One region of the Rhodopseudomonas sp. BAL398 genome, then DNA from elsewhere that is predicted to be linked to it. Evidence: predicted binding sites of a transcription regulator. Region 1 holds the regulator's gene; each other region holds the start of a gene.
The links. The regulator LexA, encoded in region 1, represses DNA repair genes until DNA is damaged. The targets are predictions, from matches to a motif close to TGTTCNNNNTGTGTTCNG.

Region 2: a site for LexA is predicted at 2,989-3,006, ahead of uvrA (excinuclease ABC subunit UvrA). Genes of this name have one in related genera too.
Region 3: a site for LexA is predicted at 2,898-2,915, ahead of RBJ75_RS14110 (type IA DNA topoisomerase). Genes of this name have one in related genera too.
Region 4: a site for LexA is predicted at 3,352-3,369, ahead of RBJ75_RS21150 (helicase-related protein). Genes of this name have one in related genera too.

What each region holds. Positions count from the first base shown of each region.
Region 1 is NZ_CP133111.1:1,314,319-1,319,597, reverse strand. Features, by position in the region: gene RBJ75_RS06285 (ComEC/Rec2 family competence protein) at 1-1,618, shown strand, start outside; gene lexA (transcriptional repressor LexA) at 1,631-2,341, opposite strand; gene glp (gephyrin-like molybdotransferase Glp) at 2,508-3,719, opposite strand; gene RBJ75_RS06270 (hypothetical protein) at 3,943-4,317, shown strand; gene RBJ75_RS06265 (acyl-CoA thioesterase) at 4,368-4,847, opposite strand; gene RBJ75_RS06260 (HAD-IA family hydrolase) at 4,892-5,279, opposite strand, start outside.
Region 2 is NZ_CP133111.1:1,194,212-1,199,490, reverse strand. Features, by position in the region: gene uvrA (excinuclease ABC subunit UvrA) at 1-2,908, opposite strand, end outside; gene RBJ75_RS05620 (outer membrane protein) at 3,178-3,939, opposite strand; gene RBJ75_RS05615 (SDR family oxidoreductase) at 4,138-4,851, opposite strand; gene RBJ75_RS05610 (4-hydroxybenzoate 3-monooxygenase) at 4,942-5,279, opposite strand, start outside.
Region 3 is NZ_CP133111.1:2,982,498-2,987,776, reverse strand. Features, by position in the region: tRNA gene RBJ75_RS14115 (tRNA-His) at 6-82, shown strand; gene RBJ75_RS14110 (type IA DNA topoisomerase) at 437-2,866, opposite strand; gene RBJ75_RS14105 (restriction endonuclease subunit S) at 3,059-3,643, shown strand; gene RBJ75_RS14100 (hypothetical protein) at 3,733-4,029, shown strand; gene RBJ75_RS14095 (type I restriction-modification system subunit M) at 4,102-5,279, shown strand, end outside.
Region 4 is NZ_CP133111.1:4,482,042-4,487,320, reverse strand. Features, by position in the region: gene RBJ75_RS21150 (helicase-related protein) at 1-3,276, opposite strand, end outside; gene RBJ75_RS21145 (DUF3108 domain-containing protein) at 3,634-4,491, opposite strand; gene rpmB (50S ribosomal protein L28) at 4,783-5,097, shown strand.

The DNA of each region.
Region 1 (5,279 bases):
GTCCGGCTTCGTGATGGGCGCCATCACACCACGCGACCCGCCGGGCGATGGCGGCTGGCGGCTGCGCTACGCCGCCCTGATGCAGAATCTGCGCGACGCCATCGATGCCAGGATCCGATTGACGCTGGACGGCGACACGCGCGCGATCGCCACCGCCTTGCTGACCGGGCGGCGCGACGCGATCTCGACGCCGGTCAACGACGCGATGTTCATCTCCGGGCTCGGCCATGTGCTGTCGATCTCGGGCTATCACATGGCGGTGGTGGCCGGCGTGGTGTTCTTCGTGGTGCGCGCGCTGCTGGCGCTGATCCCGGCGCTGACGGTGACGTTTCCGATCAAGAAAGCGGCTGCCGCGGCGGCGCTGGCGGCCGCGGCGTTCTATCTGCTGCTGTCCGGCGCCGAGGTGGCGACGCAGCGCTCGTTTTTGATGACCGCCGTGGTGCTGATCGCCGTGATGGTCGATCGCCGCGCCATCACCTTCCGGACGCTGGCGGTGGCCGCGTTAGTGGTGCTGCTGATCGCGCCGGAAGCCCTGGTGCATCCGAGCTTCCAGATGTCGTTCGCCGCCACGTTGGGGCTGGTGGCGCTGGTCCAGATTGGGATGCCGGCGCTGTTGGCCGCGCCCGACCACTCGGCGACCGCGCGCGCGGCGCTGTGGGGCGGCCGCGAGATCGCCATGCTGGCGCTGGCGTCGCTGGTCGCGGGCCTGGCCACCACGCCCTATGCGGCGTTTCACTTCCACCGCGCCACCCCCTATGGGGTGCTGGCCAATCTGGCGGCAATGCCCGTGGTCTCGGCCCTGGTGATGCCGGCGGGCCTGCTGGGGCTGGTGGCGATGCCGTTCGGCTTCGACGGCGTGTTCTGGCGGCTGATGGAAATCGGCATCGACTGGATGATCGTGGTGGCGCAATGGGTCGCGGCACTGCCCGGCGCGATCGGCCGGGTCGCGGCGTTCGGCACCGGAGCGCTCCTGCTCGCCACCATCGGGATGATTGCGCTCGCCCTGTTGCGCACGCCGCTGCGCTTTGCCGGTGCGCTGGCGATCGCCGTGGCGGCGGGCTGGGCGCTGCTGAAGCCGCAGCCTGCGATGCGGGTGTCGGATGACGGCCGGCAAGTCGCGGTACGGGGCGCCGACGGCCGGCTACGGCTGATGCAGAGCGGCAACGACGCCTTCCTGCTCAAGGAATGGCTGGCGGCGGATGGCGATTCGCGCCAGGGCGGCGATGGGTCGCTGACGCAAGACGTATCCTGCGACGCCGACGGCTGCGTCACGGCGCTGGCGGACGGCGCGCTGGTGGCGCTGGCGAAGCGCCCGGAGGCGCTGGACGATGATTGCACGCGCGCGGCCGTGATCGTCAGCGCGCTGCCTGCGCCGGACGATTGCGCGGCGCGGCTGATCGGTCCGGAGCAATGGCGCCGCGGCGGCGCGCTGGCCTTGCGGCGCGGCCGCGATGGGGGCGATGGATGGGCAATCGACGCGGTCCGCCCGCGCGGCACCGATCGGCCCTGGGCGCCGGCCGATCCGAACGCCACGACGGCCCGGATCAGCACTTCGTCGCGGGGCGCGGCGCCGGTCGACGCAACGCCCGCGCCAACCGATCAGCGCGACACCGACTGAGCGCGAACAGCCTCAGTATTTACGATACAGCCCGACCAGCTTGCCCTGAATCCGCACCCGGTTCGGCGGCAGGATCCGAACTTCGTAGGAGGCGTTGGCTGGCTCCAGCGCGATCGAGGCGCCGCGTCGGCGGAACCGCTTCAGCGTGGCTTCCTCCTCGTCGATCAGCGCCACCACGATGTCGCCGGTCTCGGCACTCTCATGGCGCTGGATCAGCGCCATGTCGCCGTCGAGGATGCCGGCATCGACCATCGAATCGCCGCGCACTTCCAGCGCGTAGTGCTCGCCGGCGCCGAGCATGTCGGGCGGCACGCTGATGGTGTGGCTGCGGGTCTGCAACGCCTCGATCGGCGTGCCGGCGGCGATCCGGCCCATCACCGGCACCGAGACGTTGCGGCTGGAATCATCCTCGGCGGGGTTGGAGCTGGCGGGGCGAACCTTGCCCAGATTGCCTTCGATTACGCTCGGAGTGAAGCCGCGACGGCCGTTGCCGCCGGGATTGATGCCCATCTCCGGCAACTTGATGACTTCGATGGCGCGGGCGCGATTGGGCAGCCGGCGGATGAAGCCGCGCTCTTCCAGCGCGGTGATCAGCCGGTGAATGCCGGATTTGGAGCGTAAATCCAGCGCATCCTTCATCTCGTCGAACGAGGGGGGGACGCCGGCTTCCTTCAGCCGCTCGTTGATGAATCGCAGCAATTCATATTGTTTGCGCGTGAGCATCTCGACCAATCCCCAGTCTGTCGCCGCATGTTCCGCAAGGCGCCACAAGAGCCCCCAAATGCAGATTGCCAGAACCGCACGGCCAGAAACAAATCATGAACGAACACTATATGTTCCATATGTGTTCTGCAACCCCATAATTTGCCGGTAACAATTTGAGCTTTTGCTACAAGGGGAGCTTCAGGATGGTACAGGCCGAACCGGCGCTGGCCGCCGGGGCGAATGGTGAACGGATCACCAGGGCCTGCGCCGCGGCGAGCTTGCCCAGCAGCGAGGAATCCTGGCGTTGCACCGGCGTCGCCAGCAATTGTCCGTCCGGGTCGATCTCGAGCCGGGCGCGGACATAGTCCTGGCGCTGGTCATTGGCGGGAAGGTCGCCGCCAAGCTTGGCCGGCTGGGGTACGTGGTGCACCTCGTGGCGTCCCGCCAGCGCCCGGATCAGCGGCACCATGAACAGGAAGGCGCAGACATAGGACGACACCGGATTGCCGGGCAGGCCGATCACCGCCATCGCCCCGCGCCGGCCATGCATCATCGGTTTGCCCGGCCGCATTGCGATCTTCCAGAATGCCAGATCGACGCCTTCGGCCTCCAGCGCGCGTTTGACCATGTCGTGGTCGCCGGCCGAGGCGCCGCCGGTGGTGACCAACAGATCGGCGCCGGCATCGCGTGCCCGCCGGATCGCCGAGGTGGTGGCCTCCATCGTATCGGCGGCGATGCCGAGATCGGTGATCTCGGCGCCCTCATCACGCGCCAATGCCCGCAGCGCATAGCCGTTGGAATAGACGATCTGTCCAGGACCCGGCTCGGTGCCCGGCATCACCAATTCGTCGCCGGTGGCGAGCATCGCCACCAATGGGCGCCGATGCACCGGCAGCATCGGATGGTTCATCCCGGCGGCCAGCGATAGATCACGGTCGCTGAGCCTGGTTCCGCGGCGCAGCAGCACCTGGCCCGTCTCAAAATCGATTCCGGCCGGGCGGATATGCCGGCCGGGCTGCGCCGCTTCGGTGATGGTGACGATGTCGCCGTCGCGCAGCGTGTCTTCCTGGATCACCACCGTGTCGGCGCCGGCGGGGATCACCCCGCCCGTGAAGATCCGCAGCGCCTCGCCGTCACGCAGTGCCACATCGGCCGGCCGGCCGGCCGCGACCTCGCCGATCACCCGCAGCCTGGCGCCGGCGGTGGCGACATCCGCCGCCCGCACCGCATAGCCGTCCATCGCCGACATCGGCTGTGGCGGCTGGGTCCGCAGGGCGGCAAGATCGCGCGCCAGAACCCGGCGATGCGCGGTGTCGAGCGCGACGCTTTCCTCGGGCAGCGGCAGCGCGCCGTCGAGCACCGCCGACAGGGCGTCGGCAACCGGCATCAGGGCCATGTCAGTCTCCGGTTTGGATTCGCGCGCCTGCGGGACGATGGTGTGGGGCGCGGTAACGCGGTGTCCGGCTTATGTCGATGCCGCACTTTGCGCAAGGCGCCGCGCGCTGATGGTGAGGCGGTCGCGCATCCCCAACGAAATCATTATTGTGATCGGCGCGTGCCCCCTCTAGCAGCGTCACGGCGGCTGTTGAAACTCTCGGGCAAAGATTGGGAGCGCATAGATGCAGGACAATTTTGCGAAGTGGCTGTTTCGGATCGTCGCCACCCTCGGGGCGATCGGTTTTATCACCGCCTATTCGATCCGGCACGACTGGAGCAAGGGCGCCATGCCGAGCTTCAGCGATGATTATCGCCCGCCGGAAAGCAGCGCGCCGCCCAGCGCCGCGACGGCGCCTGTCGCCGCACCCGCGGCGGCGCCTCGCGCCGCAAGCGCCGCCGCGCCAGCGGACGTGGCGGCGTCGCCGAATGCCGGCACGGCGCCTGCCGCAACGTCCAGTGCCGGCGGTCAGGGCCAAGCCCCGTGCCAGCCGATCGGACGCACCGCCAAGGGCGAATTGGTCTATTCGATGGATTGCCAGCGTCTGCCGACCCCATAACAGGGGGGCTTGATACCAGGACGCCAGCCGCGCTGCGGCCGATCGGACACTCAGTCAGGCGCATGGTCCGTGGGCGGCACCGCGACCATCGCTGGCAGATAGATGTCGTTGAACGCCGGCGGCAGCCGACGCGGCTTGCCGCTGCTGATCTCGATGCAGACCAATTCCCAGCGGCCGCGCATCACCGTGGCGCGATCGCGCGGCCGGATCATTTGAAACCGCCGTTCCATGATCAGCCGGCCGTCGCTGCGCGTGATCCAGGTGCTGAGCAGCAATTCGTCACCGAGCACGCTGGGCAGCAGATAGTCATATTCGCCGCGACGGATCGCCATCGCCCGATCGAGCCGCTGCCAGTCGGCCAAATTCAGGCCGAGTGCTTCCGAATGCGCCCAGCCGACGCTGTCACACCAGCGCACATAGACCGAATTATTGGTGTGGTTGAGCCCGTCGATATCGGCGACGCCGGGCGTCAGCGTCAATGTGAAGGGGGTCGGGTAATCCCAGTCATATTCGGTAGCAGGGCTGCTCATGAGATCCTTCATTCACGTCTCGACTACGGAGCGTCGCCGGGCGGTTACAACCCCAACGCATCCAGTGCGCGCGCCACGTCGTCGCTCGACCTGACCTGCACGGCGATCAATCCGCAGGCCCGCGCGCCCTCAATGTTCTCGATCAGATCGTCGAAGAATACAATGCGCTCGGCCTCGATGCCGATGGCCGCCACCACATGGGCGAAGGCCGCCGCATCGGGCTTTCGCAGCCCGATGTTGGACGACAAGAACACGTCGCGAAAATGTCCCAACAGATCGGCGAAATGCTGCGAGAAATGCGCGACATGGGCCGGATTGGTGTTTGACAGCGCATAGAGCGGGACATGCTTGGCCGCGCGCATCAAGAGCGGCACGATGCCCGGCATTGCGCCGATGAAGGTTGCATTCCAGCCGTCCAGCAGTTGTGCGTCG
Region 2 (5,279 bases), 120 kb from region 1:
TCACCCAGTCGGCGGTCTTGATGACTTCGAGATTGTGCTCGATCACCACCACGGAATTGCCCTGCGCCACCAGCTCGTGCAGCACTTCCAGGAGCTTGGCGACGTCGTGGAAGTGCAGGCCGGTGGTCGGCTCGTCGAGGATGTAGAGGGTGCGGCCGGTGGCGCGCTTGCTGAGTTCTTTCGCCAGCTTGACGCGCTGGGCTTCGCCGCCGGACAGCGTCGTGGCCTGCTGGCCGACATGGATGTAGTCGAGGCCAACGCGGTGCAGAGTCTTGAAGGTCTCGCGCACGCGCGGCACCGCCTTGAAGAATTCGGCGGCTTCTTCCACCGTCATGTCGAGCACGTCGGCGATCGACTTGCCCTTGAACAGCACCTCGAGCGTTTCGCGGTTGTAGCGCTTGCCCTTGCAAGTGTCGCAGGTGACGTAGACGTCGGGCAGGAAGTGCATCTCGATCTTGATGACGCCGTCGCCCTGGCAGGCCTCGCAGCGGCCGCCCTTGACGTTGAAGGAGAAGCGGCCGGGCTCGTAGCCGCGCGCTTTCGATTCCGGCAGGCCGGCGAACCATTCGCGGATCGGCGTGAAGGCGCCGGTGTAGGTCGCGGGGTTGGAGCGCGGGGTGCGGCCGATCGGGGACTGATCGATATCGATGATCTTGTCGATATGCTCCAGGCCTTCGATGCGGTCGTGCGGGGCGGCGCCCTCGCTGGCATTGTTGAGTTTGCGCGCGATCGCCTTGTACAGCGTGTCGATCAAGAGCGTCGACTTGCCGCCGCCCGAGACGCCGGTGATGCAGGTGAACAGGCCGAGCGGGATTTCGGCCGAGACGTTTTTCAGATTGTTGCCGCGGGCGTTGATCACCTTGATGGTGCGGCGATGGTTCGGCGGCCGCCGATCCGGCACCGGCACGAACAATTCGCCGGTGAGATATTTTCCGGTCAGCGATTTCGGATTGGCCATCACCTCGCGCGGCGTGCCCTGCGCCACGATATGGCCGCCATGGGTGCCGGCGCCGGGGCCGACATCGACGACATAGTCCGCCGCCAGCACCGCGTCCTCGTCATGCTCGACCACGATCACCGTATTGCCGAGGTCGCGCAGCCGGCGCAGCGTATCCAGCAGGCGGGCGTTGTCGCGCTGGTGCAGGCCGATCGAGGGCTCGTCCAGCACATAGAGCACGCCAGTGAGGCCCGAGCCGATCTGCGAGGCCAGCCGAATCCGCTGGCTCTCGCCGCCGCTCAATGTGCCGGCGGCGCGCGCCAGCGTCAGATAGTTGAGGCCGACATCGAGCAGGAAGGAGAGCCGGTCGCGGATCTCCTTGAGGATGCGGACGGCGATTTCGTTCTGCTGCTTGTTCAGCGCCTTCGGCACCGCCTCGAACCATTCGCCGGCGCGGCGCACCGACAGTTCGGAGACCTCGCCGATATGCTTGCCGCCGATCTTGACGCTGAGCGCCTCGGGCTTCAGCCGGAAGCCGTGGCAGGCCTCGCAGGGCACGTCGGAGAAATATTTGCCGAGCTCCTCGCGCGCCCATTCGCTTTCGGTCTCGTGAAAGCGCCGATCGATATTGGTGACGACGCCCTCGAACGGCTTCTTGGTGTCGTAAGAGCGCACACCGTCCTGATAGGAGAATTTGATCTCGTCATCGCCGGAGCCATGGAGCAGGGCGTTCTGAGTTTTCTTGGGCAGGTCCTTCCACTTGGTGTCGAGGGTGAATTTGTAGAATTTCGCCAGCGCCGTCAGGGTCTGGATGTAATAGGGCGACGACGATTTCGCCCAGGGGGCGATCGCGCCCTTGCGCAGCGTCAACTCCTTGTCGGGGATCACCAGATCGGCGTCGATATGCTGCTCGATGCCGAGCCCGCCACAGGCCGGGCAGGCGCCATAGGGATTGTTGAAGGAGAAAAGTCGCGGCTCGATCTCCGGAATGGTGAAGCCGGACACCGGGCAGGCGAATTTCTCCGAAAACAGGATGCGTTCGGCGCCGGTCTTGTCGTGGATCTTGGCGACCTTCTTCTTGTTACCCTCCCCTTGAGGGGGAGGGTCGGCGCGCAGCGCCGGGGTGGGGTGCGCAGCACTCGCGGCTTCACCCCCTCCCGACCGCTTCGCGGTCGACCTCCCCCCTCCAGGGGGAGGTGAAGCAAGAGCCGCCGGCGCGTCGGCATATTCGATCACCGCGAGGCCCTCGGCGAGTTTCAGCGCGGTCTCGAAGCTTTCGGCCAGGCGCTGGCCGATATCGGGGCGGACCACGATGCGGTCGACCACGACGTCGATGTCGTGGGGGAATTTCTTGTCCAGCACCGGCGCCTCGGCCAGCTCATGGAAGGCGCCGTCGATCTTGACCCGCTGGAAGCCCTTCTTCAGCCATTCCGCCAGTTCCTTGCGGTATTCGCCCTTGCGGCCGCGCACCACCGGCGCCAGCAGATAGAGCCTTGTGCCCTCCGGCAGCGCCAGCACCCGATCGACCATCATGGATACGGTCTGGCTTTCGATCGGCAGGCCGGTGGCGGGCGAATAGGGCACGCCGACGCGGGCCCACAAGAGGCGCATGTAATCGTAGATCTCGGTGACGGTACCGACCGTGGAGCGCGGATTCTTCGAGGTGGTCTTCTGTTCGATCGAGATCGCCGGCGACAGCCCGTCGATCTGGTCGACGTCGGGCTTCTGCATCATTTCGAGGAATTGCCTGGCATAGGCCGACAGCGATTCGACGTAGCGGCGCTGGCCCTCGGCATAGATGGTGTCGAAGGCCAGCGAGGATTTGCCGGAGCCGGACAGGCCGGTGAACACCACGAGCTTGTCGCGCGGGATCTCCAGATCGACATTTTTGAGATTGTGCTCGCGGGCGCCGCGGATGGTGATCGCGCGCAACGCAGTGGCCTGCCGCTTCGCCTTGATGATTTCGTCCATGAGAATTCCCAGACGCGAACGACGCGCCGCATTCGGGCGCATCGCCGGATAACCGGGGCTGACGCCAATTGGCTCAAGTCTGGAACATAGGAAGAACGTGAGGCGATTGCCAGTGCTGCGTCGCAGCCATCAACCATTTCTTGGCAAGACGGCTGGGCGGAACGCAAGCGAGGGCAGAGCGGCAGCCGCGAGCCAGCGCGCTCGGCCCCCCACACACAACAAAGCCGGCACGAGGCCGGCCTGCTGCACTCAAATCAGATCAAAGCCGCTCAGTAGCGCGCGACCGCCGGACCGCCCCAGCGATAATTGATCCGGGCGGTGACGACATCGAGGTCCTGCTTGACGTTTTCGACCACACCGGTCGGCGCCAGGAAGAACCCGCCGAAGGTCACGTCGCGGCTGCCCATGAAGGCATGCTGATAGTCGATCGCGGCCGACCAGTTCGGGGTGAAGCCATATTCCACGCCGGCGCCCACGGTGCCGCCCCAGCGGGTTTCCGATCCGGTGCTCAGCGGCGCAGCAGCTCCGGTAAAGCCGAAATCATATTTGTCGTGCACCACCGCGGCGCCGCCTCGCACATAGAGCAGGGCGTTGTTCCAGGCATAGCCGATGCGGCCGGTGAACATGCCGAAGGAATCGACCTTGGAGCGATTGGTGGTGCCAGGCAGCGGCGCCGCCGGATCGTTGGAGCCTTTCAGGTCGGCCCAGTTGCCCTGGGCATCGACACCGAACACCCAGGAGCCGGTCTGCCAATTATAGCCGATCTGGCCGCCTGCGGTGCCGCCGTCGGCATCGTGACAACCTTCGGAAACCGCCGCGACGCGCGCGGTGGGGCTGCCGACATAATCCCAGCAGCTCCGGCTCGAGGCCCAGCCGCCATTGGCGCCGATATAGAAGCCGCTCCAGTCGTAGACCGCAGCCAGCATCGGCGGCGCTTTGGTGTAGGGACGCGCGGCGAGATCGGCGGCGAATGAGGGCGAGGCCAGTCCCAGCGCGGATGCCGCGGCCAGTCCCAACACCAATGATTTGATTGCCTGCCGCACCGTGATCTCCCCGGGTCGCGATTGAACGTGTCACACATTAGCCTAAATCGCGGCCGGCGCTGTAGCGCCCAGGCCACACTGACCAACTGCGCTGCGGGGGCGTTGCGGGGCAGGCCGGGCGAAAACTATCGCCCCAGACAGCCGTCACGAGGCCTGTCAGGTACGACCCAACATTGCCACGGAGGATCATCCAGCCCCGGTTCCGCCGTCCACAACATAGGTCGCACCGGAAACGAAGGCGTTCCTTGCAACCAGCGCGATCACGTCGGCCACCTCCTGCGGCCGTCCGACTCGGCCCACCGGCAGCCTGGACCCGACATCATCGAAAAACGCCTGGCGTGCATCGTCCGGCATAAAATCCCACAGAGGAGTGTCGATCAGGCCGGGACTGACCGCGTTGACGCGAATCGGCGCCAACTCGGCCGCAAGCGTCGGGATCGCGCTTTCCAGGGCACCGTTGACCGTGGCGGGACCAACGGCACCCGGCGTGACGGAACGTGCCGAGCCGGCCGTGACGAGGGTGATGGAGCCTTTCGGCTTCATATGATTGGCGGCGACCTGCGTCACTAGGAGCTGGGCGAACGCCTTCTCCTCGAACGCCGCCATCACGTCATGCAGGTCGATGTCGAGGAAGCGGCCGATGCCTTTGCTTCCACCGACGCAGACAACCACCGTATCAACCGACCCAGTGGCTTCAAACACCCGCGAGACGGCATCGCGATCGCGCGCGTCCGCGACGGCAGTCTTGACCCCACCGATCCGCTCTGCCGCGGCGGCGAGGCGGCCGGCATCGCGGCCGACGATCGTCACCGCGTCGCCCTGCTTGGCGAGAAGTGCTGCGGTGGCCTCGCCGATCCCGAGGCTGCCGCCGAAGATGACGCTGGTTCGGGTTTCGCTCATTTCGCTATCCTTCTGCCGATGGGCGATGAGGCCAATCCGGAGCCAGCCTGGCCGGCGCTCATTCGTATGAGGAGGTTGGCGACCGCCGGATCACGCGAGCCCGCGCAGGTAATCGCTGTGGAGGCGAGCGGCGGCGGGTGAGGTGAACAGCTCGTCCAGTCGAGCGCGAGCCGTCATCTGCCGGAACGCCCCGTGCTGCGCGGGATCGCCGCCATCATGCATGGTGTCGGTGAGCCAGGCGCTGAATTCCTGATACCGCCAGACGCGCGGCATGACCGTGTCCGAGTAGCATTCGATCCCGGAGGTGTTTGCGCCCTTCACAGCGTTGGTCAGGGCATCTGCGAGCACGTCCACGTCGTACAGGGCCATGTTCATGCCCTTGCCGCCGGTGGGAGGGACGAGATGCGCGGCATCGCCGGCCAGGAAGA
Region 3 (5,279 bases), 1.7 Mb from region 1:
AGGATGCAGTTGTAGCTCAGTTGGTTAGAGCGCCTGTCTGTGGAACAGGAGGTCGGTGGTTCGAGCCCACCCAACTGTACCAGCAAAATCAAGCACTTACTGCAAATCTGCTATAGCTGACATTTTGACTAGCTACCATCTAGCAACCACTTCGACCGCAAAGTGGTTATGCATGTCCGAGCGCTTCGGACATAATATTGGGTGACCGCTGTCGTGAATATCGACGCCGAGGCAGCGCTGAGGCAATTGATCCAGACACTGGCGAATGACCACCCCGCGTCTCAAAGCAATTCTCCCCGCAAATCTCCATGGCGCCATCTTGCCGCTTTGAATACCGGCGCTGGGCACATCGGCTGGAATTCACTGCAGTCGAAGCATCGTCAGAACGCCGCGGATGAAGCTCGGTCAATACCCGGCTGGCTATGGGGGCAAGCCGCTATAGCCATCCCCGCTCGCTGAATGCGGCAAGATCGACTCCCGGCGGAGCGAACCAGCCCCCATTGCGATAACGCGCGCCGAGCTTGAGCGCGACTTCCTTGTTGCCATAGGGAATTCGCAGCGCCGTGGCGGTTGCAGAATTCGGTGTCGGTGGCGCCGCGTCGGCAGGCGCCTCAACCTTCGATTTTCGAACTCTCTTCGGCGACGTCATTGAGCGGGAGGCGCTCTTCCCGGCGGTCCTAACAGCAGCCTTGCGATGACCGTTTCGTCGCTTCGTGCCCCTGTTCAGATCGATCCATGCGGCCATCGCGACGGCGTCGGTCTTGGCCGGATCAGGCACGACGATGCCCTTCGCGATCGCGATTTTCCTGGCGTAGGACAATTGCGCCGAACTCACCGGTTTGGGTTCGGCCGTCGCGTTCAAATTGCCATCGGCCTTCTTGGGTGCGTGTTGCTTCAGAAAGGCACCGCAGATCGATATCGACGTCTTGTAGCCGGAAGGCGGTTTGATGCCGAGTTGCCGGGCGAGGCTGTCGGCATAGCGCTTCATCGCTGCCGTCGGCGGAAAAGATCGGGCGGAACCGGCTGCCGCATCACCGAGCAAAGCCGGGCCTCCAGCGGCGGAGCTCTCGGTCAGCTTGCCGATGATGCGTTGCGCGACATTGCAGACCGCGTCGATCGCGCCGAGCATCTCCTGCTTGCCGATCACGACGTCGTCGAGCAGGCATTCGAGTTGCGCGGTCACGCCGGGATCGACCAGCGCCGGATCGGCCTGTTGCAGAATGCCGAACAGCGATAGGCCGGCTTCGGTGGGCACGATGTGTTTGCCCTGGATCACCAGGAACGCCTGCTTCTTCAGCCCGCCGATGATCTCGGCGCGGGTCGCCGGCGTGCCGATGCCCTTGGCTTCCTTCAGGCGCTCGCGCAGCGTCTCGTCGTCGACGAAGCGCCAGGCATTTTGCATGGCTTCGATCAGCGTACCTTCATTGTAGCGCGGCGGCGGCCGGGTTTCCTTGTCCTCGATTCTGGGATCCTGCAGCCGCGCCGTCTCGCCATCGCGCAGCGGCGGCAGCAATTGCGCCTCGTCGCCCTTTTCCTCCGCGGGTTGCCACTCCGGAAAGGCGGCCCGCCAGCCGAGCTCGATCGGCTGGCGGCCGGCGGCCCGAAATTCGAAGCCGGCCACATCGAGCGTTGCGGTGGTCTGCCGGTAGCGAAAGTCGGGCATCAGCGCGGCCAGATAGGCCCGCGCGATCACGTCGAACAATTTCTTCTCGTCGGGCGACAGCCGCGGCCAGATCTCCTTCAGCTTGTCGATGGTGTTGACGTTGGGAATGACGGCGTGATGGCTCGCGCCCTGCAGTCCCTTGTCGTAAAAGCTGCCACTCGCTCCCCTGCGGATCACCGGCTGGTCGGGCACCGGGATCGCGCCGAATGCTTGCCCCGCCTGCAGTCCGGCGACGATCCGCGGCACGTCCGAGATCAGGCTCTGCGGCAGGTAGCGCACCTCGGCGCGCGGGTAAGTGATGATCTTCTTGCCCTGGCCGTCATAAAGCGACTGCGCCACTTCGAGCGTCTTGCTGGCCGGCCAGCCGAAGCGCGAGCCGCAGAGTTTTTGCAGCGACGGCAGATCGTGCAGTCTCGGCGGTCCTTGCCGCTTGTCCTCGACGCGCACCGCGAGCGGACCGGCGAAATCACGCGCGGCCTCGACGACGGCCTCGGCAACCTCGCGCCGCGTCATCCGTTCCCGAGGCGCGTGCCGGATCTGGAATTGCCCGCCGGCAACTTGTGCGGTGGCGACGATTTCGAAATAGGCGAGGGGGACAAAACTGCGAATTTCCAACTCGCGCCGGCACACGATTGCCAAGGTCGGTGTCTTCACCCGTCCGACGCCAATCACCCGCCGCGCACCCTGCGCCAGGGTGACGGTTGCGGTGCGGGTCAGCGACAGATTGTAGATCTGGTCGGCCTGCCGGCGCGCCACCGCGGCGGCGTAGAGCCGCGCGTAGTCGGCGTTGGGCTTTGCGGTTTCGAACGCCGCGCGGATGGTCTGCGAATCCTGCGCGGTGAACAGCACGCGCATGACTTCGCCACGATATTTGTAGTGCTCGAGAATCTCCTGGCCGATCAACTGGCCTTCGCGGTCGCAATCGGTCGCAAGCCAGACGCGCTTGGCGGTGCGAAGCGCGTCTCGGATCGCTTTGAGCTTGGCGGCCTTGTTGCCGCCCGAGGCCGGACGGGTGTCGTAGAGGCCTTCGGGCCGCAACAGGATCGGCGACCACCGCTTCCAAGCCGGCACCACATCCTCAGGCTCCAGCAGGTCGAACAGATGACCCTCGGCCGGCAGGATCTCGCCGTAGCGACCACCGACGGCTCCCCGGACGTCTTTCGCCTGGCTGGTCTTCTCGGTGATGACGATCTGATCGGGCATGATGCTGAACGGCGGCTTCCCTAACTTCCAACGGAACGTACAGGGAACATGCGGGGCGATTCAAGCAGGCCCTTCAATATTGCCGCCCGAGTTTCGTTTTATTTGTCGGAAAGAGCCTACTGCGTAGTATTTGACTCACCGTGCGACTCACGGTAGGGATTGAATATTATCTGACCGAAAGGCTCTACTGCGTTGAAAATGCCGCTCGCCAACATCTGCAAGGTCCGCTCCGGGATCGCCTTTCGGGAGGCCATTCGCCATGTTGAGGGCGCGCCAATCTCGATCGTCCAGGCAGGTGATATTGGCGCGGACGGTCTGATCGATCCCGCCGGTTTGTTGAGGGTTACGGCGGTGCCGATGCAAGGCGAGCTTCCTGTTCTGGCGCCCGATGAAGTCCTGCTTCAGTCGCGCGGCCAAACCTATCGGGCTGCCCTCGTGCCGTGCCACGTCGGGCCGATGGTCGCCACGGCGAGCGTCCTCGTCATCACCCCGGGCACTGCCATCCATCCATCTTATCTGGTTCACTTCCTCAACGACCCGATGACGCAAGTCGAACTGCGCACACTCGCGACCGGCGCCACCATCGCCAACCTGAAGAGGAGCGCTGTCGAGCAACTGGCTGTGCTCGTCCCGTCACGGGAGGATCAGCAGAGAATCGTCGCGCTAGGGGAGACCTTGCGCCAGCAATCGCGGATCGAAGCTCGCCTTGGCGAACTTCGCCGCACTCAGCTTCGCGCGCTCTTGGAAGAGCGGGCGGAGAGGAACCGAGGACGTTAGCGCGCCCCCGGTTCCTTAACCGGTCTGGTCAGGCGTTAGCGCGCCCCCAGGCCATGTCCTAGGACTGCTAGAACGAAAGACATCTAACAATGGGAATCAATATCGGCAACTACACGTTTGACGGCATCTATTCGTCGCCTGCCCATCTGGCCGACCGCTCCGGCGTTTACGCCGTGCTCGGCGCCACGATGACCGGCCAGAAGGTCGTCGACATCGGCGAATCGGGCTGGATCCGGACCCGCATTCAGGCACACGACCGGGCTCCGGCGTGGGCGCGGCAGGGCCTGCCGCTCTCTTACGCCGCGCTCTATTGCGACGAAACCTCCCGGATGCGGATCGAACGCGAGTTGCGGGCCCGATTTAATCCGCCTTGCGGAGATCGCTGAGGCAACTGCCACAAGCACGGGCAGGGGCGATGTGTGGTATACGCCCCTGCCGCCCGACTGTTGTCGGATCAAATGAGAGAGAATCGCGTGACCAACAAGATCACTCAAGCCGAGAAGACTTCCATGGATGACATCAAGCGTGTCGCCTGGGCGGCCTGCAACACTTTCCGCGGGTTGATCGACCCAGCCGAGTATAAAGACTACATCCTGATCATGCTGTTCCTGAAGTTCATCTCGGACGTCTGGAAGCAGCAACTCGAAGACAATCTCCGAGACCTCAAGGGCGACGAAGTCCGTGTGATGCGGCGCATGCAGCGTGAGCGCTTCGTGATGCCCGAGGGGTCGACCTTCGATGAACTCTATGCCGCGCGCGATTCCGACAACATCGGCGAGCGCGTCGATATCGCGCTCGAAGCGATCGAGAACACCAACAAGGCGAAGCTCGGCGGCGTATTCCGCAATGTAAGCTTCAACTCCGCGACCAAGCTCGGCGAGACGAAGGACCGCAATCGCCGCATCAAGAACGTGCTCGAAGATTTCGCCAAGCTCGACCTTCGGCCGGGCCATGTCGTCGAGGATGAGGCCATAGGTGAAGCTTATATCTATCTCATCGAGCGCTTTGCTTCCGAGGCCGGCAAGAAGGCGGGCGAATTCTATACGCCCCTGCAGGTGAGCCATGTTCTCGCGAAGCTGGTTGCGCCGCAGCCCGGAGAGCGCATTTGCGATCCGGCCTGCGGCTCTGGTTCGCTTCTCATCGAGACGGCGTACGCAGTTGGCAGCAAGGACTTCGCGCTGTTCGGGCAAGAGGTCAATGGCGGCACCCACGCGCTCGCCAAGCTCAACATGTTCCTGCACGACATCGACGGTGCCCGCATTGAGTGGGGCGACACGCTGAATAACCCGCTGCTGGTCGAGGCTGATCAGCTCGCGGTGTTCGATGTCGTGGTTGCCAATCCGCCTTTTTCGCTGAAGAAGTGGGGAGGTACCGAAAAGACCGAGGATGGCAAGCCGAAACCCGATAAGTTCAACCGCTGGCATCGCGGGCTGCCGCCTCCGAGCACGGGCGACTGGGCCTTCATCACCCACATGGTCGAGACGGCGAAGCCGAAGCTTGGCCGCGTCGCGGTCGTGGTACCTCACGGCGTCCTGTTCCGCGGTGGCGCCGAGGGCAAGATCCGCGAAGAAATGGTTCGCGAGAACTTGCTCGATGCGGTGATCGGGCTGCCGTCGAATTTGTTCCAATCGACCTC
Region 4 (5,279 bases), 2.8 Mb from region 1:
ACCCTTGCCCTGGAACCGCTCGCGCGGCGGCCGCGGCGGCCTGCCATTTGCGGTGTCCTGAGCCGGAGCGCCCTCGGCCGGGGCCGCGGCGCCGGATGCGTTGGCATCGGGCCGGCGGAAATCCGGCTTGCGATCACGCCGACCACGCCCAGGCCGGCTGCGCTTGGCGCCATCGGCGGCTTCGCCTTCAGCTGGCGCTCCGGCCTGCTGGGAGCGATCCTGATTGCGGTAGCGGTTGCGATCGTGGCGCGGACGATGCTCGTCGGAGCGGCCGCCCGGGCGCCAGACCTCAATCAATTCCGGCTCGGCAACCACCGCGTCCGGGGCCGGATCCGCGCTGACCTCCGCCGCAGCATTGGTAGCCTCAGAACTCGCGACCTCAGAACTCGCGACCTCAGAACTTGCTGCCTCCGGAGCGGCTGCGGCATCGGCGGCACCGGGTTGCTGCGACGCTTCGGCGGCAATCTCGGCGGCAACCGGCTGCTGCGCCGTTTCGGCCGCGGGCTGTTCCGCAAGCGCCTCGGCCACCGCCAATTCGACGGCCGGCATCGTCGCCGGGTCGGGCTGGGCTTCGACCGGTTCGGTGGCGGCCAGTTCAACCGCAGCAGCTTCCGGCTCGGCCGCGGCGGCCTCCGGCGCCTCATTGGTGATATCGGCGATGTCGCCGGTCTCCACCGCGATCTCCGGCTCCAGCGCAATCGCGCCAGCCATGATCGCCAGATCCTCCGCGGACAATTCAGTCATCGCAGCGGTCTGCGGCGTGACGGTCGCGGGTTCGGTGGCGGCCTTCGGCGGTGCCGGCGGCAGCGGCGGCTTCTTCTCCATCCGATAGCCGAGCGCACGCAGGATCGAGGCGAAATCCTCGCCAGCCGATCCGGTCAGCGAGGTCATCGCCTGGGTCACGACGAAGCCGCGGCCATCGAAGGCGCTGGCCGGCTTTTCGCCGTGCGAGCCTTCGCGCCACGCCAGCGCCGGACGAATCAGGTCGGCGAGCCGCTCCAGAATATCGACACGGACGGCGCGTTCGCCGCATTGCCGGTAGCCCAGCGTGCGATAGGCGTCGCGGTCCAGCAATTTGTCGACCGGGAACGAGGTCCGGCCGCTGCCGGCCAGATGCTGCGCGCCGGACAGCGCCGACATATCGACATTGTCCTGCTTCTGCGCCCACAGCAGCGTCGCCAAAGCGCGCGCGGCGGGCTTCAGCAGTCCCGGCATATAGATGTGATAGGCGCCGAAGCGGACGCCATATTTGCGCAAGGTGGCGCGCGAGGGCTGGTCGAGATCCTTCATCTCGGCGGCGATCTTCTGCCGCTCGATGACGCCGAGCGCCTCGATCAGCTGGAATGCGATGCCGCGGGCGATGCCGGTGACATCCTCGGCCTTGGTCAGATCGAACAACGGCCCCAGCAGCTTTTCGATATGGGCTTTCAGCCACAGGTCGAGCCGGGCCTGCACCGCTTCGCGCGGCGCGCCGGTCAGGCGATCGTCGGCGACGATCCGCAATCGCGGGTGCAAAACATCATCGGCCCCTACCAGCTTGGCCACCGCATCGCCGGTCCAGCGCACGGTGCCGTCGGAGGCGAGCACGAATTGGTCGTCCGGCGCGGCCGCCAATTTCTCGGCGCGGGCGTCAATTTCGCCGGCCAGAGCCTTTTGGGCGGTCGCCTGCAAGGCTTTCGCATCCGAACCAGCCTCGGCGGCGTCGGGCGCGAATGTGAATCCGTCGAGGCGGCCAATTACATGGCCCTCCACGATCACTTCGCCAGTTTTACCAATTTCAGTATTCAACATCGTATTTTCCCGCAGGCGGCGCATCAATACACTGGTCCGACGATCAACGAAACGCTCCGTGAGCCTTTCGTGCAACGCATCGGACAATTTATTTTCGACTTCTCGCGAAATTCCCTGCCAATGTTCGGGATCCGCGAGCCAATCGGGACGATTGGCGACGAAAGTCCAAGTCCGGATCTGCGCGATCCGGGCCGACAGCGTGTCGATTCCACCATCGGTTCGATCGGCCTGTTCAATCTGGGCCGCGAACCAGCTATCCGGAATTTTGCCCTTTTGCATTAGAAATCCGTACAGCGTCGTCACCAGTTCGGCGTGTGCGGCCGGCGCGACCTTGCGGTAGTCCGGAATCTGACAGGCGTCCCAGAGCCGCTCCACCGCGGCGGGGCCATGAGCGATATCGCGGATTTCGGCATCGCGCGCGGCGTGTTCGAGCACCCGCAGGTCCTCGGCGATCGGCGCACGGGTCAACGCGTTGTGCGTCGGGCTCTCGGCAAGCGACACCTGCAATGCGGCGAGCGAGGAAAAATCCAGCTTGGCATTGCGCCATTGCAGCACCTTCACGCTGTCAAAGGTGTGATTTTGCAGCGCGTTGACCAGTTCGGGCTCGAACGGCGCGCAGCGCCCGGTGGTGCCGAAGGTGCCGTCGCGGGTGGCGCGGCCGGCACGGCCGGCGATCTGGCCAAATTCCGACGGGGTCAGGCGGCGGAACTGATAGCCATCATATTTGCGGTCGGACGCGAAAGCGACGTGGTCAACGTCGAGATTGAGGCCCATGCCGACGGCGTCGGTGGCCACCAGATAATCGACGTCGCCGGACTGAAACATCGCCACTTGGGCGTTGCGGGTGCGCGGGCTGAGCGAGCCCAGCACCACGGCGGCGCCGCCATGCTGGCGCTTGATCAATTCGGCGATGGCGTAGACCTCGTCGGCCGAGAAGGCCACGATCGCGGTGCGGCGCGGCTGCCTGGTGATCTTGCGGTCGCCGGCGAATTCCAGCTGGCTCAGCCGCGGCCGCGTCACGATGCTGGCGCCGGGTAGCAGCCGCTCGATGATCGGCCGCATCGTCGCGGCGCCCAACAGCAGCGTCTCGTCGCGGCCGCGCCGATGCAGCAGCCGATCGGTGAAGACATGGCCGCGCTCCAGATCGGCGGCGATCTGGATTTCATCGACAGCGAGGAACGAGACGTCGAGATCGCGCGGCATCGCCTCCACGGTGGAGACCCAATAGCGCGCCTTCGGCGGCTTGATCTTCTCCTCGCCGGTGACCAACGCCACCGCGCTTTCGCCGACCCGGGCGACGATCTTGTTGTAGACCTCGCGCGCCAGCAGCCGCAGCGGCAATCCGATGATGCCCGAGGAATGCGCCACCATCCGCTCGATCGCCAGATGTGTCTTGCCGGTGTTGGTCGGTCCGAGAACCGCGGTCACGCCGGCGCCAGGAGCGCGATCGCTCGCAAACCACGGCGGGGGAGAGGAAAAGGCCATTTTATTGATTTTCTGCGTCGCTTGCGGTCATAAGTGTTTCACAATGCGACGCATCCGACGTCGCATTTTAAGCTTTGGAACGAGTCCGGAACGAAACGCGCCCGAATCGGTGACTCGACCGTTCCGGACTTTGTTCCCCACCACATCTCGCCCCGGCGTTCGAGAATGCCACCAGACTCGGAGAGCCCTGGGCTGGCGGTCGTCTGGATTTGAACAGCGGTCTTAATGACCATGCGTTCGGTGATTGCCCCCGGAGTCAACATCATTCCGCTCCCGGGATGTTGCGATGGCGTGGCGGTGAGGCTGCGACGGAGCGCGGCGCCGCCGACCCGATTCGGTTTCCGTCGCGCGATGCGCCTATTGGGTTTTGGCAGTCGCTTTCGGTACGGCGGGGCTTGCCTGGGTGTTGAACTGGGTCGCCTCGAGCACGGCATTGCCCAGCGGCGTCGGGATCTTGATCTTGAACGGGACCAGCACGCGGGTGCCGGCGATCGGCACCAGCCAGACTTCCATATCGCGCTGGCGGATCAGATATTTGATCGCCGTACGGTCGGCGATGTATCCGGAAATCGGCGCGAAATACAGCGCGCACACCACGGCAGGGCCGTGATAGCCCTTTTCCGCCTTGACGGTTTCGATCCGCTTGAATTCGAATTTGAGATCGTAACGCATCCGGCCGTCGAAGATCGGCGTCGAGGCACGGCAGGCATCGGCGCTGATCGGGTCGGCGGTGCCGGGCACCCGCAGGAATGAGCCGGTCATCGGATCAAACACGCCGCGACGGTGCGCCTCGGTGACCGGAATGCGATCGGCGTCGACCGGCGGGGTCGGGGTGATGGCGTAATCCTTCACATTGCCGCCCACCAAGGTCATCCGAATCGATTCCGTTTTCCTTTTTGACGTGGTGGACGCCGCATAGCTCATCGGCACCAATTGGCCATTGACGATCCGGCCCTGCGATTCACCGCTGCCCTTGCCGCCGGCAAAGGCCTGCAGAAGCCCCGACGTGCCGCCGTTGGCGGAGGCCGAATATTGATCGGCGTCGATCTCGATCATCCAGGCGCCCTTGCCGATGACGATTCCGGCCAGCGACGCCTCGTAGCGCGCGTCGAGCTTGCCCTGCGCCGCGGCTTCGCCGAACGGCGCCGCCAGCCCGACAACAAGCGCCAAGGCGGGAAGGGTCCGCTGGGCAAACGACAGGCTGGGGAGATTGATCACTGACGGGAGGTCCTGTCTGGGGCACGTCATGCGCGCCTCGATCTCGGACCATCATTTTGCAACGAATGCGTCCTTTATATGATGCTATATGGTTGAGGCCGCGAGGGAAACCGCCATGCACCCGGCCCCCTGCAGCAGCTTGACCCGGCGGGCAGGCCACTGTTGCGCGGCTGATAACTTGACGCTGGACGCCGTCCCGCTTATAGGTCCCCGGTTCCTGAAATGGACGTGATTTTACAACCCCCGCGCCTGCTAGTGGGCCGACGGGGATGACAGAGGATTTTCGCCATGTCCCGGCGCTGCGAACTGACCGCCAAGGGTGTCCAAACGGGCAATAAGGTCAGCCACTCGAATATCAAGACCAGGCGGCGGTTCCTGCCCAATCTGGTCAATGTGACCTTCTTGTCGGACGCGCTGGGCCGCCCGGTGCGGCTTCGGGTCTCGACCAATGCGCTGAAGAGCGTCGACCATCGCGGCGGGCTCGACGCCTTCCTGCTGAAGGCCAAGGACGCCGAGCTGTCGCAGAAGGCCGTCGACATCAAGCGCGCGATCGCCAAGAAGAAAGCCGCCGAACCCGCGGCTCCGGTCGCCGCCGCCAGCTGAGGCTTCGGCACCACCGACTGATCGATCGAATTTGAACCCGGCTGGATCGCAAGATCCGGCCGGTTTTGTTTTCAGGGAAGCTCTCTTTTTCAGGGAAGCTCGCTGGCGCACTCGATCTCGGCGTCGCGATGGCGCTGCGACCGATCCGATCCATGCACGGAGTCCCGACGCCGCGCGGCCGC